One region of the Sorangium sp. So ce362 genome, then DNA from elsewhere that is predicted to be linked to it. Evidence: predicted binding sites of a transcription regulator. Region 1 holds the regulator's gene; each other region holds the start of a gene.
The links. The regulator HrcA, encoded in region 1, represses chaperone genes, less so after heat shock. The targets are predictions, from matches to a motif close to GNTAGCACTCNCCNNNGGNGAGTGCTANC.
Positions count from the first base shown of each region.

Region 1 (5,489 bases):
ATCGTCCGCGCCGCCCGCGTCCGCGGCCTGCGGCCCGACGGGGTGCGCAACCCCAACTTCCACCCAGGCCTCGGCGTGACGGCCGTCACCTCGTCCGGCGAGGAGCTCTGCGTCGGCAACCGCGCGCTCATGCTCGAGCAGCGGATCTCGATCGCCGCGGCCGAGAGCCGCGTCGCCGAGCTCGAGGCGCTGGGGCGCACCGTGGTCCTCGTCGCGGTGGGCGCCCGCCTCGTCGGCGTCATCGGCCTGCAGGACGGGCTGCGCCCCGGGGCGCGGGCCGCCATCCAGCACCTGCTCGACGCGCAGATCGAGCCCGTGCTGATGTCGGGCGACGCGCGCGAGACGTGCGAGGCGATCGGCCGCTCGCTCGACATCGACCACATCCGCCCCGAGGTCCTCCCCGCGGATCGCGGCGCCGAGGTGCGCCGCCTGATCGACGCGGGCACGAGCGTCGCCGTCCTCGGCCACGCCGGCGTCGACGACGCCGCGCTCGGCGCCGCGGACGTCTCGGTGGCCCTGGGCGCGGCCGGCTCCGCGCCCGCCGACTTCTCCACGGTCCTCGCCTCGGACGACGTCCGCGACGCTGCGCTCTCCCTCGCGCTCGCGCACCGCACGCGCCTCGAGGCGCGCGTCGGGCTCGCGCTGAGCGTCGCCCCCGCGCTCGTCGGCGCCGCGGTGATCTCCGCGTTCGTGCTCCCGCCGGCCTACGCCCCCATCGCCTCGCTGCTCGGCGGCGTCATGGCCGTCGTCCACGCCCGCGCGCTCGACGCGAAGAGCTGAGCGCCGCGCGCGGCCTGCAGCGCCGGCGCGGGCTACGAGATGCTGGAGGCCGCGTCCTTTGTGTCGCGGCAGTCCAGGCAGACGCCGTACATCTCGTGCTTGTGCCAGGTCACCTCGAAGCCGTACTTCGCGGCGATCTCCTCCTGGAGGGCCTCGATGCGCGGCTCCTCGAACTCGATGATCTTCCCGCAGCTGACGCAGATCAGGTGGTCGTGGTGCGCGCTGGCGTCGTCCGCCAGCTCGTAACGGCTGAGGCCGTCGCCGAACCGGCGCTCCGAGGCCACGCCGCACTCCGCGAGCAGCTTGAGCGTCCGGTAGACCGTCGCGTACCCGATGCCCCGGTCGTGCGCGCGCACTTCCGTGAGCAGGTCCTCGATGGTCATGTGCGGCGCGCCCGAGAAGAAGGTGTCGACGATCAGCCGGCGCTGCGCCGTCGACCTCAGCCCCTTCTTGGCCATGTACGCCTGGAGACGGGCGCGCAGCCGGTCGAGGGCAACTTTGTCGACCTGGGTCACGCTGTCCCCCTCCCTCGCGATGACGGCCATGACGAGTTTATCCCGTTCGCGGCGAACCGCGTCAAGGCCGGCGACCGCGCCTGCTCGGCGCGACCGGGCAAGCCCCCCTGTCGCTACTCGCCGACCTGCGCCATGTAGCTGACCTGCGCGGCCGAGCCTCCCAAGGGGCTCAGCAGCGTGACGGGCGGCGCCACCATCCCGGCCGCCGACGTGTTGTCGATGACAACGTAGTAGAGGCCCGGGCGCAGCGCATAGCGGCGCGTCTCGATGATCCCGGGCTGGAGAGGGCCGCCCGCCTGCACCGGGCCGGGCGGGGGACCGAGCGGCTTGCCGGTCTGATAGGCCTCGCGCCAGGCGTCGCCCGTCGGCTTGTCGACGATCATGATGTCCACGGGGGCGCCCTGCACGCTCACCTTGAGGTAGAGCGCCTGGTCCGAGTCGGCGATCTCGAACGGCCCGAGGTAGTCGCGCTGGTGCGCGTGCACCTCGACGCTCTCGTTCGCGAACGTGTAGCGCTCGTCGTCCTCCACCTCGAACGGGTGGTGCGGCCGCTGGGGCGGCATGAGGATCCCCAGCGTGAAGTCCTTCCCGGTCTCCTCGTTGTAGAGGACGGTGAACCCGCGGGTCATCTCGCCCGCGACGATCTGGTTGCCGATCAGGTTGGCGATCCCTCCGAACGGCGCGACGTTCGCCATCACGTCGATGACGGGGTTCTCGACGTAGCCGAGCTGGAAGCTCGGGCCCTGCACGATCCGGTTCAGCCGTCCCCACACGTAGACGTCGTCGCCCGCGATCTGGAAGTCGGGCCGGTACTCGACGGACGTCGTGAGGGAGAAGCCCACCCGCTTGGCCGGCTGCATGTAGCCGTACCCCGTGCCGGTGATGTGCACGGTGACCGTCTGGGCCGAGTCGTTGACGTCGTACGAGCACTGCATCGGGAAGAACCGCCCCATGGCCGACGATCGGTCCTGCAGGCGCAGGGAGACCCCGCTCTTCAGCATCTCGGGGCAGATCTTGCTGGCGCCGAAGTTCGAGAACAGAAACCAGCGGAGGCCGGGGCTCGCGTTCACGGGACCGCTGATGCAGGGGCAGCCGACGAACGTGAACGACAGGGCGACGGCGGCGAGCGTCAGCGCGGCAGACGCGGTGGACGCGCGGGGGAGCGGGGAGCTTCGTGCGGGCACGCGGGTTAACATAGCGGGTCGACCTCGGGGCGAGAGCGGGTTTGCGCCGGGGAGGACGGCCGGTCCCGCCTCAGCGCACGAGATGCCATTGGACGCCGGGAGTGACCTCCAGATGCAGGTGATTTTTGTGCGCCCGGTCGTAGTTGGGGGTGAGGATCGACGTGAAGATGTGCTGATCCGCGGCCTCGCACACGATGGAGCGCAGCTCTCGCGCCGTCGTGTCCGCCGGAGGGCTGCCGCTCGCACCCCTGCCGGCCGCCCTGGGCTTCCCGGTCGCCCTGGCGCCCTCGCCGCACACCGGCGCGCCGCGCCTGCCGACGAAGTCGCGCTCGACGTCGAGCCACTCCTCCGCGAGCCCGTCGCCCACGCGCTCCTTGACGAACCGGTAGGGGTCGATGGCGAGCCCGCCCGGGTGCCTCGGGGCCAGCTTGCCCTCGGGCCACATCCTCGACGGAGGTCGCCAGGCCGAGAACATCAGCACCTCGACGATGTCGTGCACGCGCAGGATCCGGCTGAAGTCCGAGAGCGCGAGCGCGAGGCGGCAGTCGAAGACGTCGTTCGGGTTGTCCGCGCGCCGGTGGGTCGGCAGCGCCGTCCGGTAGAGGACCCCGCCGACCCCCTGCATCAGCCGCACCGGCGCGAGCACGCCCGGCGCGCGCGGCACCGGCTCGAACGCGATCTTCCGCCGCGCGAGCGCCGCGCGGCACTGCTCCGCGCTCAGGGCCGCGTAGCGCGCCGACGGGTGCTTCGCCCAGTCCTGATGGAACCGCACCTTCGGCTTGCCCTGCGCGCTCGGCGCGGCGGCGAGCGGGACGAGCGCGAGGGCGAGCGCGGCGGCGGTGGCGGCGTGACGTACGGACGGCATCGTTGCGGGGTCGGCCTCGCGCGGGCAGGCGAAGCGCCCGCTGGAGGAGGCGGAAAGCTGGAGGCGCCCGCCGGTGAGCGGGGCGCCGCGGAATTGCGCGCGGCGGCGGCGCCCATCCTACCGCGCCATTTGACCGGGCCGTGCGATCGCCTCAAAATAGCTCGCATGCGCATCCGTGGGCCCGGCGCCCGCTCGCGCCTCTTGATGTATGGGAGCGAAGGCCCGGCCCGCACGGCTTCCCGGTCCGGGCGGTCCCTGGGCCAGGTAGCCACAGCAGCGCACGCATGCGCCGCCTGCAGTTGACATGGGAGATTTTTCCAATCGCGCTCGAAAGATCCTTTTCGCAGCGGTCACCGAGTTCATCGCGACAGGCGACCCCGTAGGCAGCAGGACGCTTGCGCGGAAGTACGGGCTCGATCTCTCGGCTGCCTCGATCCGCAACGTGCTCGCGGACCTCGAGGAGGCCGGCTACCTCCACCAGCCGCACACCTCTGCTGGGAGGATCCCGACCGACCGCGCGCTCCGGTTGTTCATCGACGCGCTCGTCGAGCTCCGGTCGCTCTCCCCCGAGCAGCAGGCCGAGCTCAGCGCCAGGTTCACCGAGATCTACACGGTGGCGAGCGATCCGCTCCGCGAGACGGGGCGTTACCTCTCGGAGCTGTCCGGCGCCGCGGCGGTCGTCGCTGCGCCGCGGGCGGAGATCCGCGCCCTCTCCCAGCTGCGCTTCATCCCGACGAAGCCCGGGCAGCTGCTCGCCGTGCTCGTCTTCGCCGACGGCTCGGTCGAGAACCGCTTCCTCTCGATCGGCGAGTCGATCAACGAAGGGGAGCTCAACCGGATCCACAACCTGCTCGCCGACGTCATCGAGGGGCGCACGCTGGGCGAGATCCGGGACCTCTTCGCCCGCCGCCTCGCCGATGAGCGCCTCCAGATCGACGCGCTGAGGCGCCGCGCCTTCGAGCTCGGCAGCAAGGCGACGGCCGACGTGACGCGGCGGAGCCAGGTCGTCATCGAGGGGCAGAACCGCCTGATCGATCTGCCCGAGTACGCCGACGTCGACCGGCTCAGGAAGCTGATGAGGGCGCTCGAGGAGCGCGAGGAGCTCGTCGATCTGCTCGACCGCACCCTCGCCGCCGGCGCGGGCGAGGTCACCGTCTTCGTGGGCAGCGAGGCGGGCGATCTCGGCGGCGGACAGCTCAGCCTCGTCGCCGCGCCGTACATGGAGAACGGGCGCGTCGCAGGGACCGTGGGCGTGCTCGGCCCGACGCGGATGGACTACGCGAAGGTGATGCCGCTCGTCGACGCCACCGCCGCGGCCATGAGCGAGGCGCGCGGCAAGGTCAAGTAGCGCCCTTCCGGCGCGCCTCGCGGAGCCGCTCGAGCACCTCGTCGAAGTCGGGGGGCGGCGGCGCCTGGAACCGCATCGGCCGGTCGTCTGCAGGGTGATCGAAGCCGAGCTCGGCCGCGTGGAGCATCAGCCGCGGGGCGGGGATCCTCGGCCCGCGGTAGTCCCGCACGTAGACCGTCTCGCCGACGAGCGGGTGCCCGGCCTCGGCGAGGTGGATGCGGATCTGGTGCGTGCGCCCCGTCTCGAGGCGGCAGGCGACCAGCGTCACGCCCGCGGCGCCGGTCCCGTCCTGCGGCCCCGGGAGCGTCTCGATCGGCTCCACGTGTGTCACCGCGAGCTGCCCCTCGCGCCGTCCCCCCCTCGCCGAGCCGCGCAGCCCGTCGCCCCGATCCTCGATGAGGTAGCTGCGGTGGGTGCCGCGCGGGACGGCGCCGTGCGCGAGCGCCAGGTACTGCCGGTGCATCGAGCGGACGCGGAGCTGCTGCGCGAGGTGCTTCTTCGCGGCGAGCGTCCGCGCGAAGACGAGCACCCCGCTCGTCCCCTTGTCGAGGCGCTGCACCACGCCGAGCGGGGCCCGTCCGCGCAGACGGTCGCGCCGGGCCAGCACCTCCCGCACGAGCGCGTCGAGCGTCGAGGCCTGCTCCGCGGGGTCCTCGTCGCCGTAAGGGATGGTGCTCACCCCGGCGGGCTTGTTCACCACCACGACGCTCGCGTCCGCGTAGACAACGAGCTCGCTCTCGAGCTTGCGCCGCCGCACCGTCTCGGGCCGCGGCGCGTGCAGGCGGACCTCGATCGGC
Region 1 covers NZ_CP150332.1:11,339-16,827, forward strand. The annotation lists gene WMF17_RS00030 (HAD-IC family P-type ATPase) at 1-780, shown strand, start outside; gene WMF17_RS00035 (Fur family transcriptional regulator) at 813-1,325, opposite strand; gene WMF17_RS00040 (hypothetical protein) at 1,409-2,479, opposite strand; gene WMF17_RS00045 (hypothetical protein) at 2,550-3,344, opposite strand; gene hrcA (heat-inducible transcriptional repressor HrcA) at 3,649-4,692, shown strand; gene WMF17_RS00055 (RluA family pseudouridine synthase) at 4,685-5,489, opposite strand, start outside.

Region 2 (5,489 bases), 4.1 Mb from region 1:
CGCCGCGGGCAGCGTCTCGAAGGCGAGGGCGTTGGTCAGCCGGTCGTGGAGACCGTGGTGCCGGTCGAGGGCGATCGTGCCGGCGCGGGGAGGCAGGCGGCGCAGCATCGCCAGCGCGAGGGCGACCAGCACGAGCAACCCCGCGCCGAGCAGGATCTGCCGCGCGCGCGGCTCGCTCAGGTGCGCGGGGAGCGCCTTGTGGACCGCGAGCGTCCCGGCTGCGAGCGCGAGCGCGAGGGTCAGCGCGGTCGGCAGAGCGCGCAGCGCGCGCCCGAACCGGAGCCTCAGCTCGACGGCGAGCGCGGCGCTGCGGATGCGGTCGAGATGCTTCGTGCGAGAGTCGCTCACGGTGCTCAGCGCTCCGGGCGCCCCCCGCGGGGGCCCTCGAGGAGGAAACGTCGCAGCATTGTACCCGCTGACGGGTCATGCGCCCGAAAGTTCCTGGGAGGCTGCGCGCGACGCGTGAAGAGCATGACGCGCGGCGAACCCCGATCATTCCCGCGCAGGGCAGCCTCTGCGCTCAGCGGACTTCCGGCATCGATCGCGCTCCGGAGAGTGCGTGAGGGCTCTCCCTCCGATTTCCGACCGGATGGATCCCCTGCGCCCAGGCGCCAGCAGGCAAACGCGTGCGTTCTATTGGGAATGACGTGACCGGGCGCGCGCGCGGCGCGGGCCCCAGGGTGGCTTACTTCGCCGTCTTCTTCTTCTTGGGTGCCGCCTTCGTGGCGGCTGTCTTCTTCGCCGCGGCCGGCTTCTTCGCCGCGGCCTTCTTGGACGCCGCTTGCCTCGCGGCCGGCTTCTTCGCCGCGGCCTTCTTGGACGCCGCTTGCCTCGCGGCCGGCCTCTTCGCCGCCGGCTTCTTCGCCGCGGCCTTCTTGGACGCCGGCTTCTTCGCCGCCGCCTTCTTCGCCGCCGGCCTCTTCGCCGCGGCCTTCTTCGCCGCCGGCCTCTTCGCCGCGGCCTTCTTGGACGCCGGCTTCTTCGCCGCCGCCTTCTTGGACGCCGGCTTCTTCGCCGCCGGCTGCTTCGCCCCGGTCGCGCGCACTGCGGACGGTTGCTGCGCGCGCGGCGCCTCCGCCTCGCGCTCCTCGCCTGCTGCGCTCGGCTGGACCTTGCAGCCGTTCGCTTCGGGCAGCTGCTTCGCGTAACGCGCGAGCGTCTCGCGCACCCGCGCATCGAGATCCGCGAAGTCGAACGGCTTGTTCAACCAGGCGTCCGCGGCGAAGAGCGGCGACGTCATCTCGTTCAGGTTCTCGCCGATCCCGGTGAGCATGATGACGCCGGTGCTCGCGAACGGCCGGCCGTCGGACGTGTCGCTCTTCAGCCGCTTGCAGATTTCCCAGCCGCTCATGCCGGGCATCATCACGTCGAGGATCACCAGGTCCGGCTGGTGCTCGCGCGCGAGGTCCCAGGCCGAATCGCCCTCGGAGGCCTCGATCACCGAGAAACCCAGGTTCCTCAGGTGACGCGCAACGAGGCTCAACATCGCCGGTTCGTCTTCGGCCACCAGCACACGGGGCGGCATCATGCTCGCGGAAGGCATCTTGGATGCGGATGAGAGTACGTGCGCGCGAACCGGTCAAGAGAGAACGAGCCCGCGGCCGCGACGGGCGCTCGGAGGCGTCCCCCAAGGACGACCCCGAGCGCCGGCGAGGACGCGATCAAGCGGCTCGCGCGAGGGCTATCTTTTCCGTCTGCCCCGCCGCGTAGAAGCGTCGGAGCGCGGCGAACAGCTCGGCGTGCCGGCCGCGGCGGGCAAACTCGGCCTCCAGCCGGCCCGCGAACCGCGCCGCCAGATCGTTCGCGATCCGGTAGCGATCGCCGGTCTCCGTGCCCGGGGGATCCATGAACGTGACGCGCTCGAACAGGTGGGCGCGGATCCGCGCGGCGCGCTCGGGCTCGAAGCACGCGGGCCCCGGTGGAGCGACCTCGCGGCGGCGCCGGAGCGGCGGGCCCGGAGGCTCCACCTCCTCGGCCAGACCGCCGTGGACGAGCAGCACGTACTTGTCCACCTCGGCCTGGAGCTCGAGCTCGAGCTGGGTCGTCGGGAGCTCCCTGCGCGCCCGCTCGGCCACATAGATGAAGTGGCTCACCCCCTCGACGATCTGGCAGATCTCGTCGAACGTCCCCTCTCGTCCCCGCGTGATCGCGCGGCGAGGCAGGTGCAGCGCCACCTCGATGTCCCCGTCCGCGTGCCGGATCAGCAGCGCTTCGCGCGCGCTGCCGTCCGTGGGCCGGATGAAATCGTCGACGGCGGGCGCGTCGTCGAGCGCGTAGGTGCGCGCGAGGTGCTGCTGGATCCGACCGGGGAAGGTCGCGCCCGGCATCAGTTGAGCCCGCCCGTGCCACGGCCCGGCACGATCCCACGCGCCCCGAGCTCCTCGGCGAGGCGGCTGGAGCCGGTGCGGACCCAGCGCTCGTACAGCCGGAGCACCGAGCGCTCGTCCCGAGCACCGGACGCGAGCGTACCGTCGGCCACATCGTTCAAGACGCTCACGAAGCGCTCGAACTTCTCGGCCATCTCCGAAAGAACATCCGGGCCCTGGCCGACGCGCGCGTTGAGGCGCAGCATAGCGGCGGCATGGTGGTAGGCGGTCGACCCGACCCCGACCACATAGCCGCGATCGACGCCCTTGAGCTCTATGTGGCCGCCGAAGAAGCCGACCACGTAGAGAACGCCGTCGCCGAGGTTGCGCAGCCGGCGGAAGCGCTCGGCTCCGGAGGCCTCCAGGGCATCGCGCAGGAGAAAGGTCAGGGGCTGGTTGAAGGCTGACTCGGCGTGCTCGTCCGGGTGAGCGAAAGCACAAAGCAGACCGACCAGGTAACTCGACGCCGCCTCGGTCGCGGCGACGTTCCGAACTCGGAGCGCCTCGTCCACAACCTCTCGAAAGTAGCGGGTCATGCTCGGGGACACAGAGATCGCTTGGCTCACGGGGGCACCTCACCTGCGCGGGCGCCCTGGATACCGACGTAACCCGGGCCACCGCGCGCTCAGGCCAACCAGACACGTCCTGTCGGCCTCCATCGGGCTGGAGACCGTGAGGGCGTCGCGTCACGCTGCTGCCGCATTTCCGCCCTCATAGGCTCACTTTAGCCGATGGCCCTGAGCGAGCCCAGCCTCACGCCCCGGACCTTTCCTTGGGATCTTCAGGGTTTACAGCCACCCCGGCGCCTGGCTGCTAGCCCGAAAAGTGCCGGACTGGCCCGCGCTTGACACCCCGGAGAGGGTGGCTATCTTCCGCGCGCTCGCTAGCACTCTCCTGAGGTGAGTGCTAGCAAAGTGCCCAGACTGCAATCGTATGGGACCTTGCGGCAGCTCAGGCGGGCTGTCTGGGTCCTGCCGTCTCGAGGGACGCGGCCGCTCGTCCCCGGAGGATTCGCAAGATGAAGATTCGACCGCTCCAGGACCGCGTGATCGTTCAGCGCGTGAAGGAAGAAGAGAAGACCAAAGGGGGTCTCTACATCCCGGACACGGCGAAGGAGAAGCCGATCGAGGGCACGGTCATCGCCGTCGGCAACGGCAAGGTCGGCGAGGACGGTACCGTGCGGAAGCTCGACGTCAAGGAGGGTGATCGCATCCTCTTCGGCAAGTACTCGGGCACCGAGGTGAAGATCGACGGCGAGGAGCACCTCATCCTCCGCGAGGACGACATCCTCGGCGTGATCGAGAAGTGACGCGGGCGACAGCAGGAACTTAGGAGAGACACCATGGCAGCCAAAGAAATCATCTACAACGAGTCCGCCCGCAGCATGATCCTCGCGGGCGTCAACGCCCTCGCCGACGCGGTCAAGGTCACCCTCGGCCCGAAGGGGCGCAACGTCGTCATCGAGAAGAGCTTCGGCTCGCCGACGGTCACCAAGGACGGCGTCACGGTCGCCAAGGAGATCGAGCTCGAGAACCGCTTCGAGAACATGGGCGCCCAGATGGTCCGCGAGGTCGCCTCGAAGACGAGCGACATCGCCGGCGACGGGACGACCACCGCGACCGTGCTCGCCCAGGCGATCTACCGCGAGGGCTCCAAGCTCGTCGCGGCCGGCCACAACCCGATGGAGATCAAGCGCGGCATCGACAAGGCGGTCGAGGCGATCGTGGCGCACCTCCACAGCACGGCCAAGCAGACGAGGGACGCGAAGGAGATCGCCCAGGTCGGCACGATCAGCGCGAACGGCGACGAGACGATCGGCAAGCTCCTCGCCGACGCCATGGAGAAGGTCGGCAAGGAGGGCGTGATCACGGTCGAGGAGGCCAAGAGCGCCGACACGACGCTCGACGTGGTCGAGGGCATGCAGTTCGACCGCGGCTACCTCTCGCCGTACTTCGTGACCGACCCCGAGGCCATGAAGGCGAACCTCGAGGACGCCTACATCCTCATCTCGGAGAAGAAGATCTCCAACATGAAGGACCTGCTCCCCGTGCTCGAGGCGATCGCCAAGAGCCAGAAGCAGCTCCTCATCATCGCCGAGGACGTCGAGGGCGAGGCGCTCGCGACCCTCGTCGTGAACAAGCTCCGCGGCACGCTGCACTGCGCGGCCGTGAAGGCGCCGGGCTTCGGCGATCGCCGCAAGGAGATGCTGAAGGACATCGCGACCCTGACGGACGGTCAGGTGATCGCGGAGGAGCTCGGCCTCAAGCTCGAGAACGTCACGATCAGCGATCTCGGCCGCGCCAAGACGGTCATCATCGACAAGGACAACACCACGATCGTCGGCGGCCAGGGCAAGAAGGACAAGATCAAGGCCCGGCAGCAGGAGATCCGCGCCCAGATCGAGAACACCACGAGCGACTACGACCGCGAGAAGCTCCAGGAGCGGCTCGCGAAGCTCGTGGGCGGCGTCGCGGTGGTCAAGGTCGGCGCTGCGACCGAGACCGAGATGAAGGAGAAGAAGGCCCGCGTCGAGGACGCGCTCCACGCGACCCGCGCGGCCGTCGAGGAGGGCATCGTCCCGGGCGGCGGCGTCGCGCTCATCCGCGCGCAGAGCTCGCTCGAGAAGATCCAGGTCAACGACGAGCAGCGGTTCGGCGTGAACATCATCCGCCGCGCCATCGAGGAGCCCCTCCGCCAGATCTCGGCCAACGCCGGCGAGGAGGGCTCGATCGTCGTGCAGAAGGTGCGCGAGGGCAAGGACTCGTTCGGCTACAACGCGGCGTCGGGCACCTACGGCAACCTGCTCGAGATGGGCGTCATCGATCCGGTCAAGGTCGTCCGGTCGGCGCTCCAGAACGCGGCCAGCGTCGCCAGCCTGATGCTCACCACGGAGGCGCTCATCGCCGAGCGGCCGAAGGACGAGAAGGCGGCGGCCGGCGGGGCCCACGCGGGCCACGGCCACGACTTCTGATCGCGGCGCGGGCAGCTAGCCCCGCGGGCGAGGGCCGGCTTCCTCCTGGGGAAGTCGGCCCTTCGCCATTTCGACTTCCGGCAGGCCGCGACGCGTGATCTGATCCGCGCAGGTTCGCGATGAGCACCCTGACTACCGAGCGCCTAGATCTG
Region 2 covers NZ_CP150332.1:7,936,285-7,941,773, forward strand. The annotation lists gene WMF17_RS30310 (hypothetical protein) at 1-348, opposite strand, end outside; gene WMF17_RS30315 (response regulator transcription factor) at 686-1,543, opposite strand; gene WMF17_RS30320 (hypothetical protein) at 1,662-2,327, opposite strand; gene WMF17_RS30325 (hypothetical protein) at 2,327-2,878, opposite strand; gene groES (co-chaperone GroES) at 3,385-3,675, shown strand; gene groL (chaperonin GroEL) at 3,709-5,337, shown strand; gene WMF17_RS30340 (GNAT family N-acetyltransferase) at 5,457-5,489, shown strand, end outside.
Region 2: a site for HrcA is predicted at 3,249-3,277, ahead of groES (co-chaperone GroES). Genes of this name have one in related genera too.

Region 3 (5,489 bases), 3.6 Mb from region 1:
CGTGGGAGCCTCCGTTCCATCTCGTCCCTCTCGCCAGGAGGAATGCCGCCATGATGCTTGCCTTCGACCTCGATCGCGACGACGCCCCGCAGCAGCGCGGCCCCGCTCCGGCGGACGGACCGGGCTGCTTCGGCGAGGCAGCGGATTACCGGGCTCAGCGGATCCTGTACGCCGCGCGCGGCTGGATCGCCGAGCAGGACGGCATCACCACGGACGGGCGCTCGCTCATCCTGCTGCACGCCCAGAGGACGCCCCCGGAGCGGCGCGAGACGCTCGTGCGCTGCTTCGAGCGCGTGCTCCTGCACGCCCCCCGACCGGAGCTCCCTGCGCTCGCCGCGTCGCTGCGCCAGGCGGGCCTCTCGGTGGACGAGGGGCTCTCGGTGATGGGCGCCCCGGCCGGCGAGGTGCGCGCCGCCGTGCAGGGGCTCGGCCGGTTTCGCTCCTTTCCGGCGGGCCTCCGCGCGTCCCGGGTGTCGCCGGACGACGACGTCACGATCCGGGCGATCCAGGAGCTCCAGTCCGAGAGCGGCCACGCGCCGCTCCCGGCCTGGACCCTGCGCGGCGGCGAGGGGCGTTCCTTGACCCTCGCGCTGCGCGACGGCAGGGGCGCGCTGGTCGGCTGCACCACCCTGTGCGTCCTGACGCAGCCAGATGCCGCCGAGGACGGCGGGCATCGGGCGCTCTCCCAGCTCGGGCAGCTCGGCCTGCTGGGCGCCCCGCCGCTCTGGATCTCCGATGTGGGCGAGGCGCCCTCGTGGACGGGCATGCCGATCTGCACCTGCCTGCGCGAGGAGTATCGCGGCCGCGGGCTCGGGGCCCCGCTCCAGGCCGCGGCGCTCCAGGAGGGGCACGATCGCTTCGGGATCCGGTGGTTCTACGCGCTCGTCCGGGCCGGCGACGAGATCGCGAAGCGCATGAACGCGCGCTGCGGCCTCGCCCCACACCGGGCCGAAGGGTTCCTCGTCGCGTCGGTGGGCCTCTCGGAGAAAGCCCGGCGGCCCGCGGAGGGGGCCGCGTCTCAGGCTGACCAACGAGAAGCTGGCGAGCAAAAACGACGAAAAAGTAGCGATCCCAGCGGGAATCGAACCCGCGTTACCGGCGTGAGAGGCCGATGTCCTAACCGCTAGACGATGGGACCTTGTTCTGTCGAGACGGTCGATAGCAGAGCTGATCGACCTGGCTGGGGGACAAGGATTCGAACCTTGATAGCAAGAGCCAGAATCTTGCGTCCTGCCGTTAGACGATCCCCCAAGGGGTCAGCGCCGTGTTCATCAGCGCCACGGGCCGCGGAATCTACTCGGGCCGTCTGGTATGTCAAGCGAACAAAATCGGGCCCGCCCAAGAAAAAGTCCCCGGGCCGAAAATCCCCGGTGTTTCGCGCTGTTCGCCCCGCCCCTGCGCCCCCGTCTCCATCGCGCCGCCCTCCGCCGGCGCATCGCACCCGCGGCCGAGCTGCCAACAAATTCCGCTTATACCGTCCTCTTGCCATTGACCTGGCTCGCCTCCCGCTGCATGGCTCGACGGTGGCGGACGGCGCCCCGCGACATCGCGCGGGGTCCGGTCGCTCTATCCGGGGTCTCCAGCTTTGCGGCGTGTGGGCGCCGCCCGCGGAAAAGTCGCGACTGTCTGGCGCGCGCCCTTGACGCGCCGGGCGACTGATTTACCTTCGGCCGCGGTTTAGCCACCGGCCTAGGAGAGTGCCAAGCGACTGTGATCCTGGGCACTTAGCTCTCGTCGTGTGGGCGGAAGGCCCTGCGGGGGGGCGAACGGGACCTCCGGCGAGCCGATGGTCAGTCAACCAGCCGAGGACGAGGGAGCCACCATGAAAATCAGGCCGCTGCAGGATCGGATTGTCGTCAAGCGTGTCGAGAGCGAGACGAAGACCAAGGGGGGCATCATCATCCCCGACGCCGCGAAGGAGAAGCCGATCGAGGGGCGCGTCGTTGCGGTGGGCAACGGCAAGGTCCTGAAGGACGGCAAGGTCCGGCCGCTCGAGGTGAAGGTCGGCGACAAGGTGCTGTTTGGCAAGTACAGCGGCACCGAGGTGAAGCTCGACGGCGAGGAGCACGTGCTCCTCCGCGAGGACGACGTGCTCGCCGTGACCGAGGCCGCTTCCGCCGCGAAGTGATCCGGATCCAGGGCAACCGAACGCAAGCGTTGCAGATGCGGCCGTGCGCGGCCGCGAGGGGATTGAGAGATGGCTGCGAAGCAGATCGTTTATAGCCGCGGCGCCCGTGCCGCGATCCTGAAGGGCGTCAACACGCTCGCCGATGCGGTCAAGGTGACCCTCGGGCCCAAGGGGCGGAACGTCGTCATCGAGAAGAGCTGGGGCTCGCCGGTCATCACGAAGGACGGCGTCACGGTCGCGAAGGAGATCGAGCTCGCCGGGAAGCTCGAGAACATGGGCGCCCAGATGGTGCGCGAGGTCGCCTCGAAGACCAGCGACAAGGCGGGCGACGGCACGACGACGGCGACGGTGCTGGCCCAGGCGATCTACGGCGAGGGCCTCAAGCTCGTCGAGGCCGGGCACAGCCCGATGGACCTGAAGCGCGGCATCGACGCGGCCGTCGTGAAGGTCATCGAGGCCGTGCAGCAGGTCGCCAAGCCGACCAAGGACAAGGACCAGATCGCCCAGGTCGCCACCGTCAGCGCGAACGGCGACAAGGAGATCGGCCAGATCCTCGCCGACGCCATGGAGAAGGTCGGCAAGGAGGGCGTGATCACGGTCGAGGAGAACAAGCGCATGACGACGGAGCTCGAGACCGTCGACGGCATGCAGTTCGACCGCGGCTACCTCTCGCCCTACTTCGTGACCGATCCCGAGAAGATGACGGCGATCCTCACGAACCCGCTCATCCTCGTCCACGAGAAGAAGATCTCGTCCATGGCCGACCTCCTGCCGCTCCTCGAGCAGGTGGTGAAGCAGGGGCGCGAGCTGCTCATCCTCTCCGAGGACGTCGAGGGCGAGGCGCTCGCCACGCTCGTCGTGAACAAGCTCCGCGGCACGATCAAGGTCGCCGCCGTGAAGGCGCCCGGCTTCGGCGATCGCCGCAAGGAGATGCTGAAGGACATCGCGATCCTCACGGGCGCGACCGCGTTCATGGAGGACCTCGGCCAGAAGCTCGAGAGCGCCACGGTGCGCGACCTCGGGACGGCCAAGCGGGTCGAGATCGACAAGGACAACACCGTCATCGTCGACGGCCAGGGCGAGAAGACCGCGATCAAGGGCCGCATCGAGGCGATCCGCAAGCAGATCGCGGACACGTCGAGCGACTACGATCGCGAGAAGCTCCAGGAGCGGCTCGCGAAGCTCGCCGGCGGCGTCGCGGTGGTGAAGGTCGGCGCGGCGACCGAGACGGAGATGAAGGAGAAGAAGGCGCGCGTCGAGGACGCGCTGCACGCGACCCGCGCGGCCGTCGAGGAGGGCATCGTGGTCGGCGGCGGCGTGGCCCTGCTCCGGGCGGCCTCTGCCCTGGAGGCGCTCAAGTTCAACGACGAGCGCGACGTCGGCGTGCGGCTCGTGCGCCGCGCCCTCGAGGCGCCGCTCCGCCAGATCGCCCAGAACGCTGGCGTCGACGGGTCGGTGGTCGCCGAGAAGGTCCGGTCGGGCGCGCCCACGTTCGGCTACAACGCCGCGACCGACACGTACGAGGACCTGCTCGCCGGCGGCGTCATCGACCCGGCGAAGGTCGTGCGGCACGCGCTCTCCAACGCGGCCAGCGTCGCGGGGCTGATGCTCACGACCGAGGCCCTCATCGCCGACAAGCCCAAGAAGGAGAAGGCCGCGGCCGGCGGGGCCCCCGGCGGCATGGGCGGCATGGGCGGCATGGGCGGCATGGGCGGCATGGGCGGCATGGGCGGCATGGGCGGCATGGGCGACTTCGACATGGGTTGATCGCCTGTCCGGCCGCGCTCGGGCTGTCGCCGCTCTCCGGCGGCGCCGGCCCCGAGCGCGCCGCTCCCGACGAAGCGGGCCGAGGGGTCCTCCAAAGCATGCTGGCTTGGAGGGCCCCTCGCGCTTTGTGAGGACGAGAGCTTTTGCCTCGGTTTTTGACCGGCGGTCACGCTGGGCGCTAGACTATCGAGCAATGTCGGAGTCGTCGTTTGCCCGCTATGGCCGCGCGTACGCGCCGGGCGACGTGCTCTTCCGCGAGGGCGACCCCGGCGATGTCCTGTTCGTCCTCCAGACCGGCGCTGTGCGGATCACGAAATCGGTCGAGGGCGAGGACAAGGTGCTCGCCGTGCTCGGGCCCGGCGAGTTCGTCGGCGAGATGGCGATCCTGAACGGCAAGCCGCGGATCGCGACGGCCACCGTCAGCGAGCCGTCCCGCTGCCTCGTGGTCGAGGCGCGCAAGCTAGAGGTCATGCTGCAGCGGGACGCCGAGATCGCCTTCCGGCTGATCAAGAAGCTCGCGAAGCGGCTCGACGCGGCGGACGCGCTCGTCGAGATCCTCATGCACCGGGACCCGAAGGCGCGGGTGATGCTCGCGCTCGCGCGCCACGCCGAGGCGTTCGGGGAAGAGACGCCGGACGGGATACGCCTCCGCGCCTCCCCCGCCGACATCGCGCGCGAGGTCGACGTCGAGCAAGGAATCGTGGACGAGGTGATGACGCGGCTCCGCCGGCTGAAGCTCCTCTCGGACGGGCCGCCTGCGCACGCGGCGATCACGGTGACCGACATGCGTCGATTCCGGGACTTCATAGAATTCTTGGAAACGCCGCAGAAGTTCGGCGGAGAGAGCTGAGCCAGTGGAGCTGCGCGTCATCGGCTGCCACGGCGGGGAGACTCCCAGGCATCGCACGTGCGCGTTCGTCGTGGACGACGTCCTCGCGATCGACGCGGGCTCGCTGACGAGCGGGCTCGAGGTGAAGGAGCAGGCGCGGATCGAGGCGTGCCTCGTGAGCCATGCGCACCTCGATCACATCCGCGATCTGGCCACGATCGCGGACAACCGCTGCCAGCTCGGGTGCCCGCCGCTCGTGATCGCGGGCACGCGCGAGACGCTGCGCACGCTCAAGAAGCACTTCTTCAACAACGTGCTGTGGCCCGATTTCGCGGTGATCCCGACGCCCGCGCAGCCGACCATCCAGTACCTCGAGCTCAAGCCGGAGCGCCCCACGATGGTCGCCGGGCGGCTCGTGCGCGCGGTCCAGGTGACGCACACGATCGACGCGTCGGCGTTCGTGATCGAGGGGAACGGCGGCGCGATCGCGTACAGCGGCGACACCGGGCCGACCGAGCGGCTCTGGGAGGTGTTGAACCAGCAGCAGAACCTCCGCGCGCTGCTCATGGAGGTCAGCTTCCCCGACCGGGAGCAGCGGCTCGCGACCGTGAGCGGCCACCACACGCCGCAGACGCTCGCCGTCGAGCTCCAGAAGTTCCACGCGCCGAAGGATCTGCCGACGATGCTCTACCACATCAAGCCGGTCTTCCAGGCCGAGGTGGAGCGGGAGTGCGCCGCGCTGAAGGGGCTGAACCTCGAGGTCCT
Region 3 covers NZ_CP150332.1:3,628,715-3,634,203, forward strand. The annotation lists gene WMF17_RS14310 (hypothetical protein) at 155-628, opposite strand; tRNA gene WMF17_RS14315 (tRNA-Glu) at 1,067-1,138, opposite strand; tRNA gene WMF17_RS14320 (tRNA-Gln) at 1,178-1,251, opposite strand; gene groES (co-chaperone GroES) at 1,823-2,128, shown strand; gene groL (chaperonin GroEL) at 2,198-3,895, shown strand; gene WMF17_RS14335 (Crp/Fnr family transcriptional regulator) at 4,089-4,745, shown strand; gene WMF17_RS14340 (MBL fold metallo-hydrolase) at 4,750-5,489, shown strand, end outside.
Region 3: a site for HrcA is predicted at 1,677-1,705, ahead of groES (co-chaperone GroES). Genes of this name have one in related genera too.

Region 4 (5,489 bases), 5.0 Mb from region 1:
CCGCCCGAGAGCGGGAGCACGAGGTTGACCCACTGTCCTGCCTCGAACAGGAACGACCTCCCGTCGGCGCGCTCGAACGAGAGCTCGCGCACGAAGGGGCTGAGAGGCCGGGCGGCGACGAGGCGGGCTTCGAACGGTTCGGCGTGGATCATGGTCGGGCCCGGCGAGGCTCAGGCTGCGGGAGCCGCGCGGGTAGCGAGGTCTTACCGCAGCCTGCGCCTCGGCCCAATCACGATCGAAGCCGGGAGGGCGCCGCCGGAGGACGCGCCATCGCGGGAATCCCGGGCCTCAGGTCCGGGACAACGCCGGAGGGCGGCCACGCCGCCGAGCGCGGCCGGGCCGGAAGCCCGGGGCCCGCGCTCCGGCGGGGGAGCCGGCGCGGGATCTACCGCTGCACGCCCATGCGGCGGCGCTGCGGGATGTTCACCGCCGGCCGGGAGCGATCCTGGCTGGGGAGCGCGCGCGGCGGGCGGGGATCCCGGTGCGCGGGCTTCGGCGCAGGGGGCTGCCCTCTCTGCGGCGGGCGCGGGTCGGGTGTCTTGGCCGAGCCCAGCGCGAGGTCGGAGACGGGGAGGTGCGCGCGTCGTTGCATAGAATCCTCCATTCGATCGGTCATCACCACATCAGGAAGAACACCAAGGCTGAACGAAACCTTCGAAGAACCGGCTCTCATAGACCCTCCATTCATCGTACGACCCCGGATTGCAGACAGACCGAACCCGCGACGGACACTGGCTCTCTGGGCCTCTCCCTGGCCGCTCGACAGGCGCTCTCTCGACGCACCTCCGCCTCTCGTCGGGACGGGACGGTCCGCCTCGCCGCGCGCTCCCTGTCGAGATGCCTCAGCGTCTCGACGTCAGGAGAGATGGCGAGTCGGCCCGTCGCGCCACGAACCGTCCGGCTCGGTGCTTCGAGCGCGCGGCCAGCGAGCGAGAGACAACCACCAGGAGATCGCGGATCTCCTGGAGATCGACCTCCAGCGCCTCGGGCTCGTCCGCTCGTCGGCCACGCTCCGTCCTCATGAGCGCACGACGCGAGCTCGCGCGGGGTTCCGCGGGTCGCCGTCGTGGCGGCTCATGCGCGACAACACAAGGACGCCGTGCCACCCTGGGCAGCAGGCGCTCAACCTTGACGGCCGCGCGACGGAGCGGTGGTTTCAGCCGGGAGTGCGCATGGTCGACGCGGGCTACGCGTCGAGAGGAACGCTAGCACTCGGCCGGGAGCATGCCCAGCGATTTTTGTGGAGGAGGGCAGTTCGCGCGCTGGCATCGCGTCGGCATCGCGCTGGCTTGCGGCCTTTTGCCGCGGACATCGAGACCTGGATATCGCTGCTGAGCTGGAGACACGGGGCGCTCGTGCTCAGAACGCGACGCGCAGCCCCGCGCTCAGGGGGCCAGCCCCGGGCGACGCAGCGACGGCGCCCGGACCGACGAGGAGCCGCGCGACGACAGGCGCGCTCGACGCGGCGTCGCGCCGCACCCGCTTCTTGCCGATCACGTAGAGCGGCAGGCCGATGGCGGCGCCGGCCACCCCGCCGGCCGCGGTGGCGATCGCCAGCTTGGACGCTTCGCTGCGCCCCGCGCTGCTGTCGTCGTAGCTCGCGAAGACCAGCACCGCGCCGCCGAGGATGGCGGCGCCGCCGAGGCTCGCGAGGACGAGCCCCGAGACCATCATGACAGGGCTGTTCCACTCCGTCGTTCGCTCCTCGAAGTCGTCGAAGTCCCTCCGCGCCGCCGCGAGTTCCAGCTCGATCCGGCGCTGCGCGGCGCGCCGCTCGTCCTCGGAGCCGATCTCGTGGACGCGGCGCGCCTGGCTCTCCAGCGCCGCGATGCGCGCCTCGTGCACAGCGGCGGTCTCCTCCCACGTGGCCCCCGGCCGGAGACCCGCCACGGCCGGCGCGACAGGGGACGCGGGCGCCGCGGGCGGCGGGGTCGAGGCGCCCGCCGCGCCTCCCGCCGGCGGCTCCGCGGCGGCCGGAGGCGCGGGCGCCGCGGCGGCGAGGGCCAGCGCCCACGCGACGAGACGACAGCGCGCTGCGCGACCACGGCGGTGCGCCGACGACACGCGCGGACGCACGGGTCGGGACTGGACCGGTTCCATTCAACGCAGCGTCATCGCTCGACTGAGCGGGGTCAAGGCGCGAGCAGGCGAGCAGGCCGCCGGGTCCTCAGGCCCTCAGGAACGAACGGCTCTGACGGCGTCTTAACGATGGACAACCCGGGGCGGCCGAGTATAGTGCCACGTTCTTGCTAGCACTCACATCTCGTGAGTGCCAGAACTCCAAGCCAACGCCAGCATCCGGCCAGACGGCAGAGGCGCGCCCGAAGCTGTTCCCGGGGAGACCCGGGAGCCGAGGCACGAGCGTGCCGCCATGCACGACGCACGGGATGAAGTGACGTCAGGTCGTGACCGGTGGGTCACGCCAGGAGAAAACAGAATGAAAATCCGACCGCTCCAGGACCGTGTGATCGTTCGTCGCGTGCAGGAAGAGGAGAAGACCAAGGGGGGCCTCTTCATCCCGGACAGCGCCAAGGAGAAGCCGATGGAGGCCATCGTGCTCGCCGTGGGCAACGGGAAGACGCTCGAGGACGGCACCGTCCGCAAGCTCGACGTGAAGGAGGGCGACCGCGTCCTCTTCGGCAAGTACACGGGGAACGAGATCAAGATCGACGGCGAGCAGGCCCTCATCCTCCGTGAAGAAGACATCCTCGGCATCATCGAGAGCTGATTCGGGCAAGACCGTTTCAAGGAGATTCGCACCATGGCAGCCAAAGAAATCATCTACAACGAGTCGGCCCGAAGCATGATCCTCGCGGGCGTCAACGCCCTCGCGGACGCGGTGAAGGTCACCCTCGGTCCCAAGGGCCGGAACGTCGTCATCGAGCGGAGCTTCGGCGCTCCCACGATCACCAAGGACGGCGTGACCGTCGCCAAGGAGATCGAGCTGGAGAACCGCTTCGAGAACATGGGCGCCCAGATGGTGCGCGAGGTCGCCTCGAAGACCAGCGACATCGCCGGCGACGGGACGACCACCGCGACCGTGCTCGCCCAGGCGATCTACCGCGAGGGCTCCAAGCTCGTCGCCGCGGGCCACAACCCGATGGAGATCAAGCGCGGGATCGACAAGGCCGTCGAGGCCATCGTGGCGCACCTCAAGGGCGCCGCCAAGTCGACCCAGGACGCGAAGGAGATCGCGCAGGTCGGCACCATCAGCGCCAACGGCGATCTCACCATCGGCAAGCTCCTCGCGGACGCGATGGAGAAGGTCGGCAAGGAGGGCGTGATCACGGTCGAGGAGGCGAAGAGCCTCGAGACGACGCTCGATGTCGTCGAGGGCATGCAGTTCGACCGCGGCTACCTCTCGCCCTACTTCGTGACCGACCCCGAGGCCATGAAGTGCACGATGGAGGACGCGTATGTCCTCATCTCGGAGAAGAAGATCTCCAACATGAAGGATATCCTGCCGGTGCTCGAGGCGATCGCCAAGAGCCAGAAGCAGCTCCTCATCATCGCGGAGGACATCGAGGGCGAGGCGCTCGCGACGCTCGTCGTCAACAAGCTCCGCGGCACGCTCCACTGCGCCGCCGTCAAGGCCCCCGGCTTCGGCGATCGCCGCAAGGAGATGCTCAAGGACATCGCGGTGCTCACGGACGGCCAGGTGATCGCGGAGGAGCTCGGGCTCAAGCTCGAGAACGTCACGCTCAGCGACCTCGGCCGCGTGAAGACCGTGATCATCGACAAGGACAACACGACGCTCGTCGGCGGCGAGGGCAAGAAGGACAAGATCAAGGCCCGCCTGACCGAGATGCGCGGGCAGATCGAGAACTCGACGAGCGACTACGACCGCGAGAAGCTCCAGGAGCGCCTGGCGAAGCTCGTCGGCGGCGTGGCGGTGGTCAAGGTCGGCGCCGCGACCGAGACCGAGATGAAGGAGAAGAAGGCCCGCGTCGAGGACGCGCTGCACGCGACCCGCGCGGCCGTCGAGGAGGGCATCGTCGCCGGCGGCGGCGTCGCGCTCATCCGGGCCCAGGCCGCCCTCGAGAAGCTCCAGGTGAGCGACGAGCAGCGGACCGGCGTGAACATCATCCGTCGCTCCATCGAGGAGCCCCTCCGCCAGATCGCCGCCAACGCCGGCGAAGAGGGCTCGATCGTGGTGCAGAAGGTCCGCGAGGGGAAGGGCTCGTTCGGATACAACGCCGCGACCGGCGAGTACGGCGACCTGATCGCGATGGGCGTCATCGACCCGGCGAAGGTCGTCCGCTCGGCGCTCCAGAACGCGGCGAGCGTCGCGAGCCTGATGCTGACGACCGAGGCGCTCATCGCCGAGCGTCCGAAGGACGAGAAGTCGTCCGGCGCCGGTGGTGGCCACGCGGGCCACGGCCACGGCGACTTCTAGTCTCCTGAGGGCGCGCGCCGGGCGATGAGCCCGCGCGCGCCGCCGGGAGGAGCGTGAGGGCCGGTCTCCCGGGCGGGAGACCGGCTCTTCGCCTTTTTATGGCCGGGAAGTGCCCCGCCGGGCGCGCTCACCCCTGGCCGCTCTGCGCCGCCGGCGGCCGGCCGCGGCGGCGCCTCCCCTCCCCCGCCGGCCGCGCGTCCGCGGCCACGCGGAGCAGCTCCTGGAGAACTCGCGGGTGCCCGCGGCCTCGAGCAGCTCCGCGGCCTCGATCTGCGCGCGGACGCCGTCCCGCAGCCAGGCGAGCGCAGGGGCGTCGCCGTCGCGCCGGAAGCGGCTGCGCGCCGCCCGGCGAGCTCGGGCAGAGCGAGCGATCGGGCTGCCCGGGCTTCGCGAGGGGATCCATGACGCCGCTCGTCGAGGGCCGTCGGCCCGGCCAACTCGAGTAAGCTGCTCGCCATGGACCCTGCCCTGCTCCGTTATCTCGATCTCGTGCAGCGCGAGCTGTCCGCCGATGACGTCCTGATCGAGCTCGGCGGCAGGCCGCCCGGCGATCCGCGCGCGGTGTGGTGCGCGCTGCCGAACGGCTCGCGGCTGGTCGCGCGCTTCGCCGAGCCGCCCGGCGAGCCCGCCAGGATCTCGAGGCAGCTGGAGGAGCTCGCCGCGTCGTTCTCGGGGCTCTCGTCAGGGGGTGGCGACCAGCGGCCCTCGCGCAGCGGGTCGACGCACCGCCTGGACGACGAGCTGGAAGCGCTCGCGTCGCGCGCGGGCGCGCTCGGCGCGATCGTCGTGGATGACACCTCCCCGGTGATCTGGGGGACCTCGGAGCCGCGCCGGGACGAGGTGGACGTCGGCGATGCGTTGCTCCTGGCGCAGTGGGCCGACGACGTGGAGCGCGTCGGCGTGAACCTGATCGATCTGCTCGAGCTCGACGACGCCGCGCTGGAGCAGGCGCTCGCGACAACGTCGCTCGGCCCCGGGGCGCGCGAGACCATCGCCGGCCACCTCCAGAAGATCCGGGAGCGCGGCTCACGCAGCCCGATGGCGTGGCGGCGGCAGGTCGCCATCGCGCGCGCCATCGACCGCGTGCGGGGCC
Region 4 covers NZ_CP150332.1:6,995,216-7,000,704, forward strand. The annotation lists gene WMF17_RS26610 (ferredoxin--NADP reductase) at 1-152, opposite strand, end outside; gene WMF17_RS26615 (hypothetical protein) at 386-592, opposite strand; gene WMF17_RS26620 (hypothetical protein) at 1,360-2,076, opposite strand; gene groES (co-chaperone GroES) at 2,438-2,728, shown strand; gene groL (chaperonin GroEL) at 2,762-4,396, shown strand; gene WMF17_RS26635 (hypothetical protein) at 4,853-5,489, shown strand, end outside.
Region 4: a site for HrcA is predicted at 2,249-2,277, ahead of groES (co-chaperone GroES). Genes of this name have one in related genera too.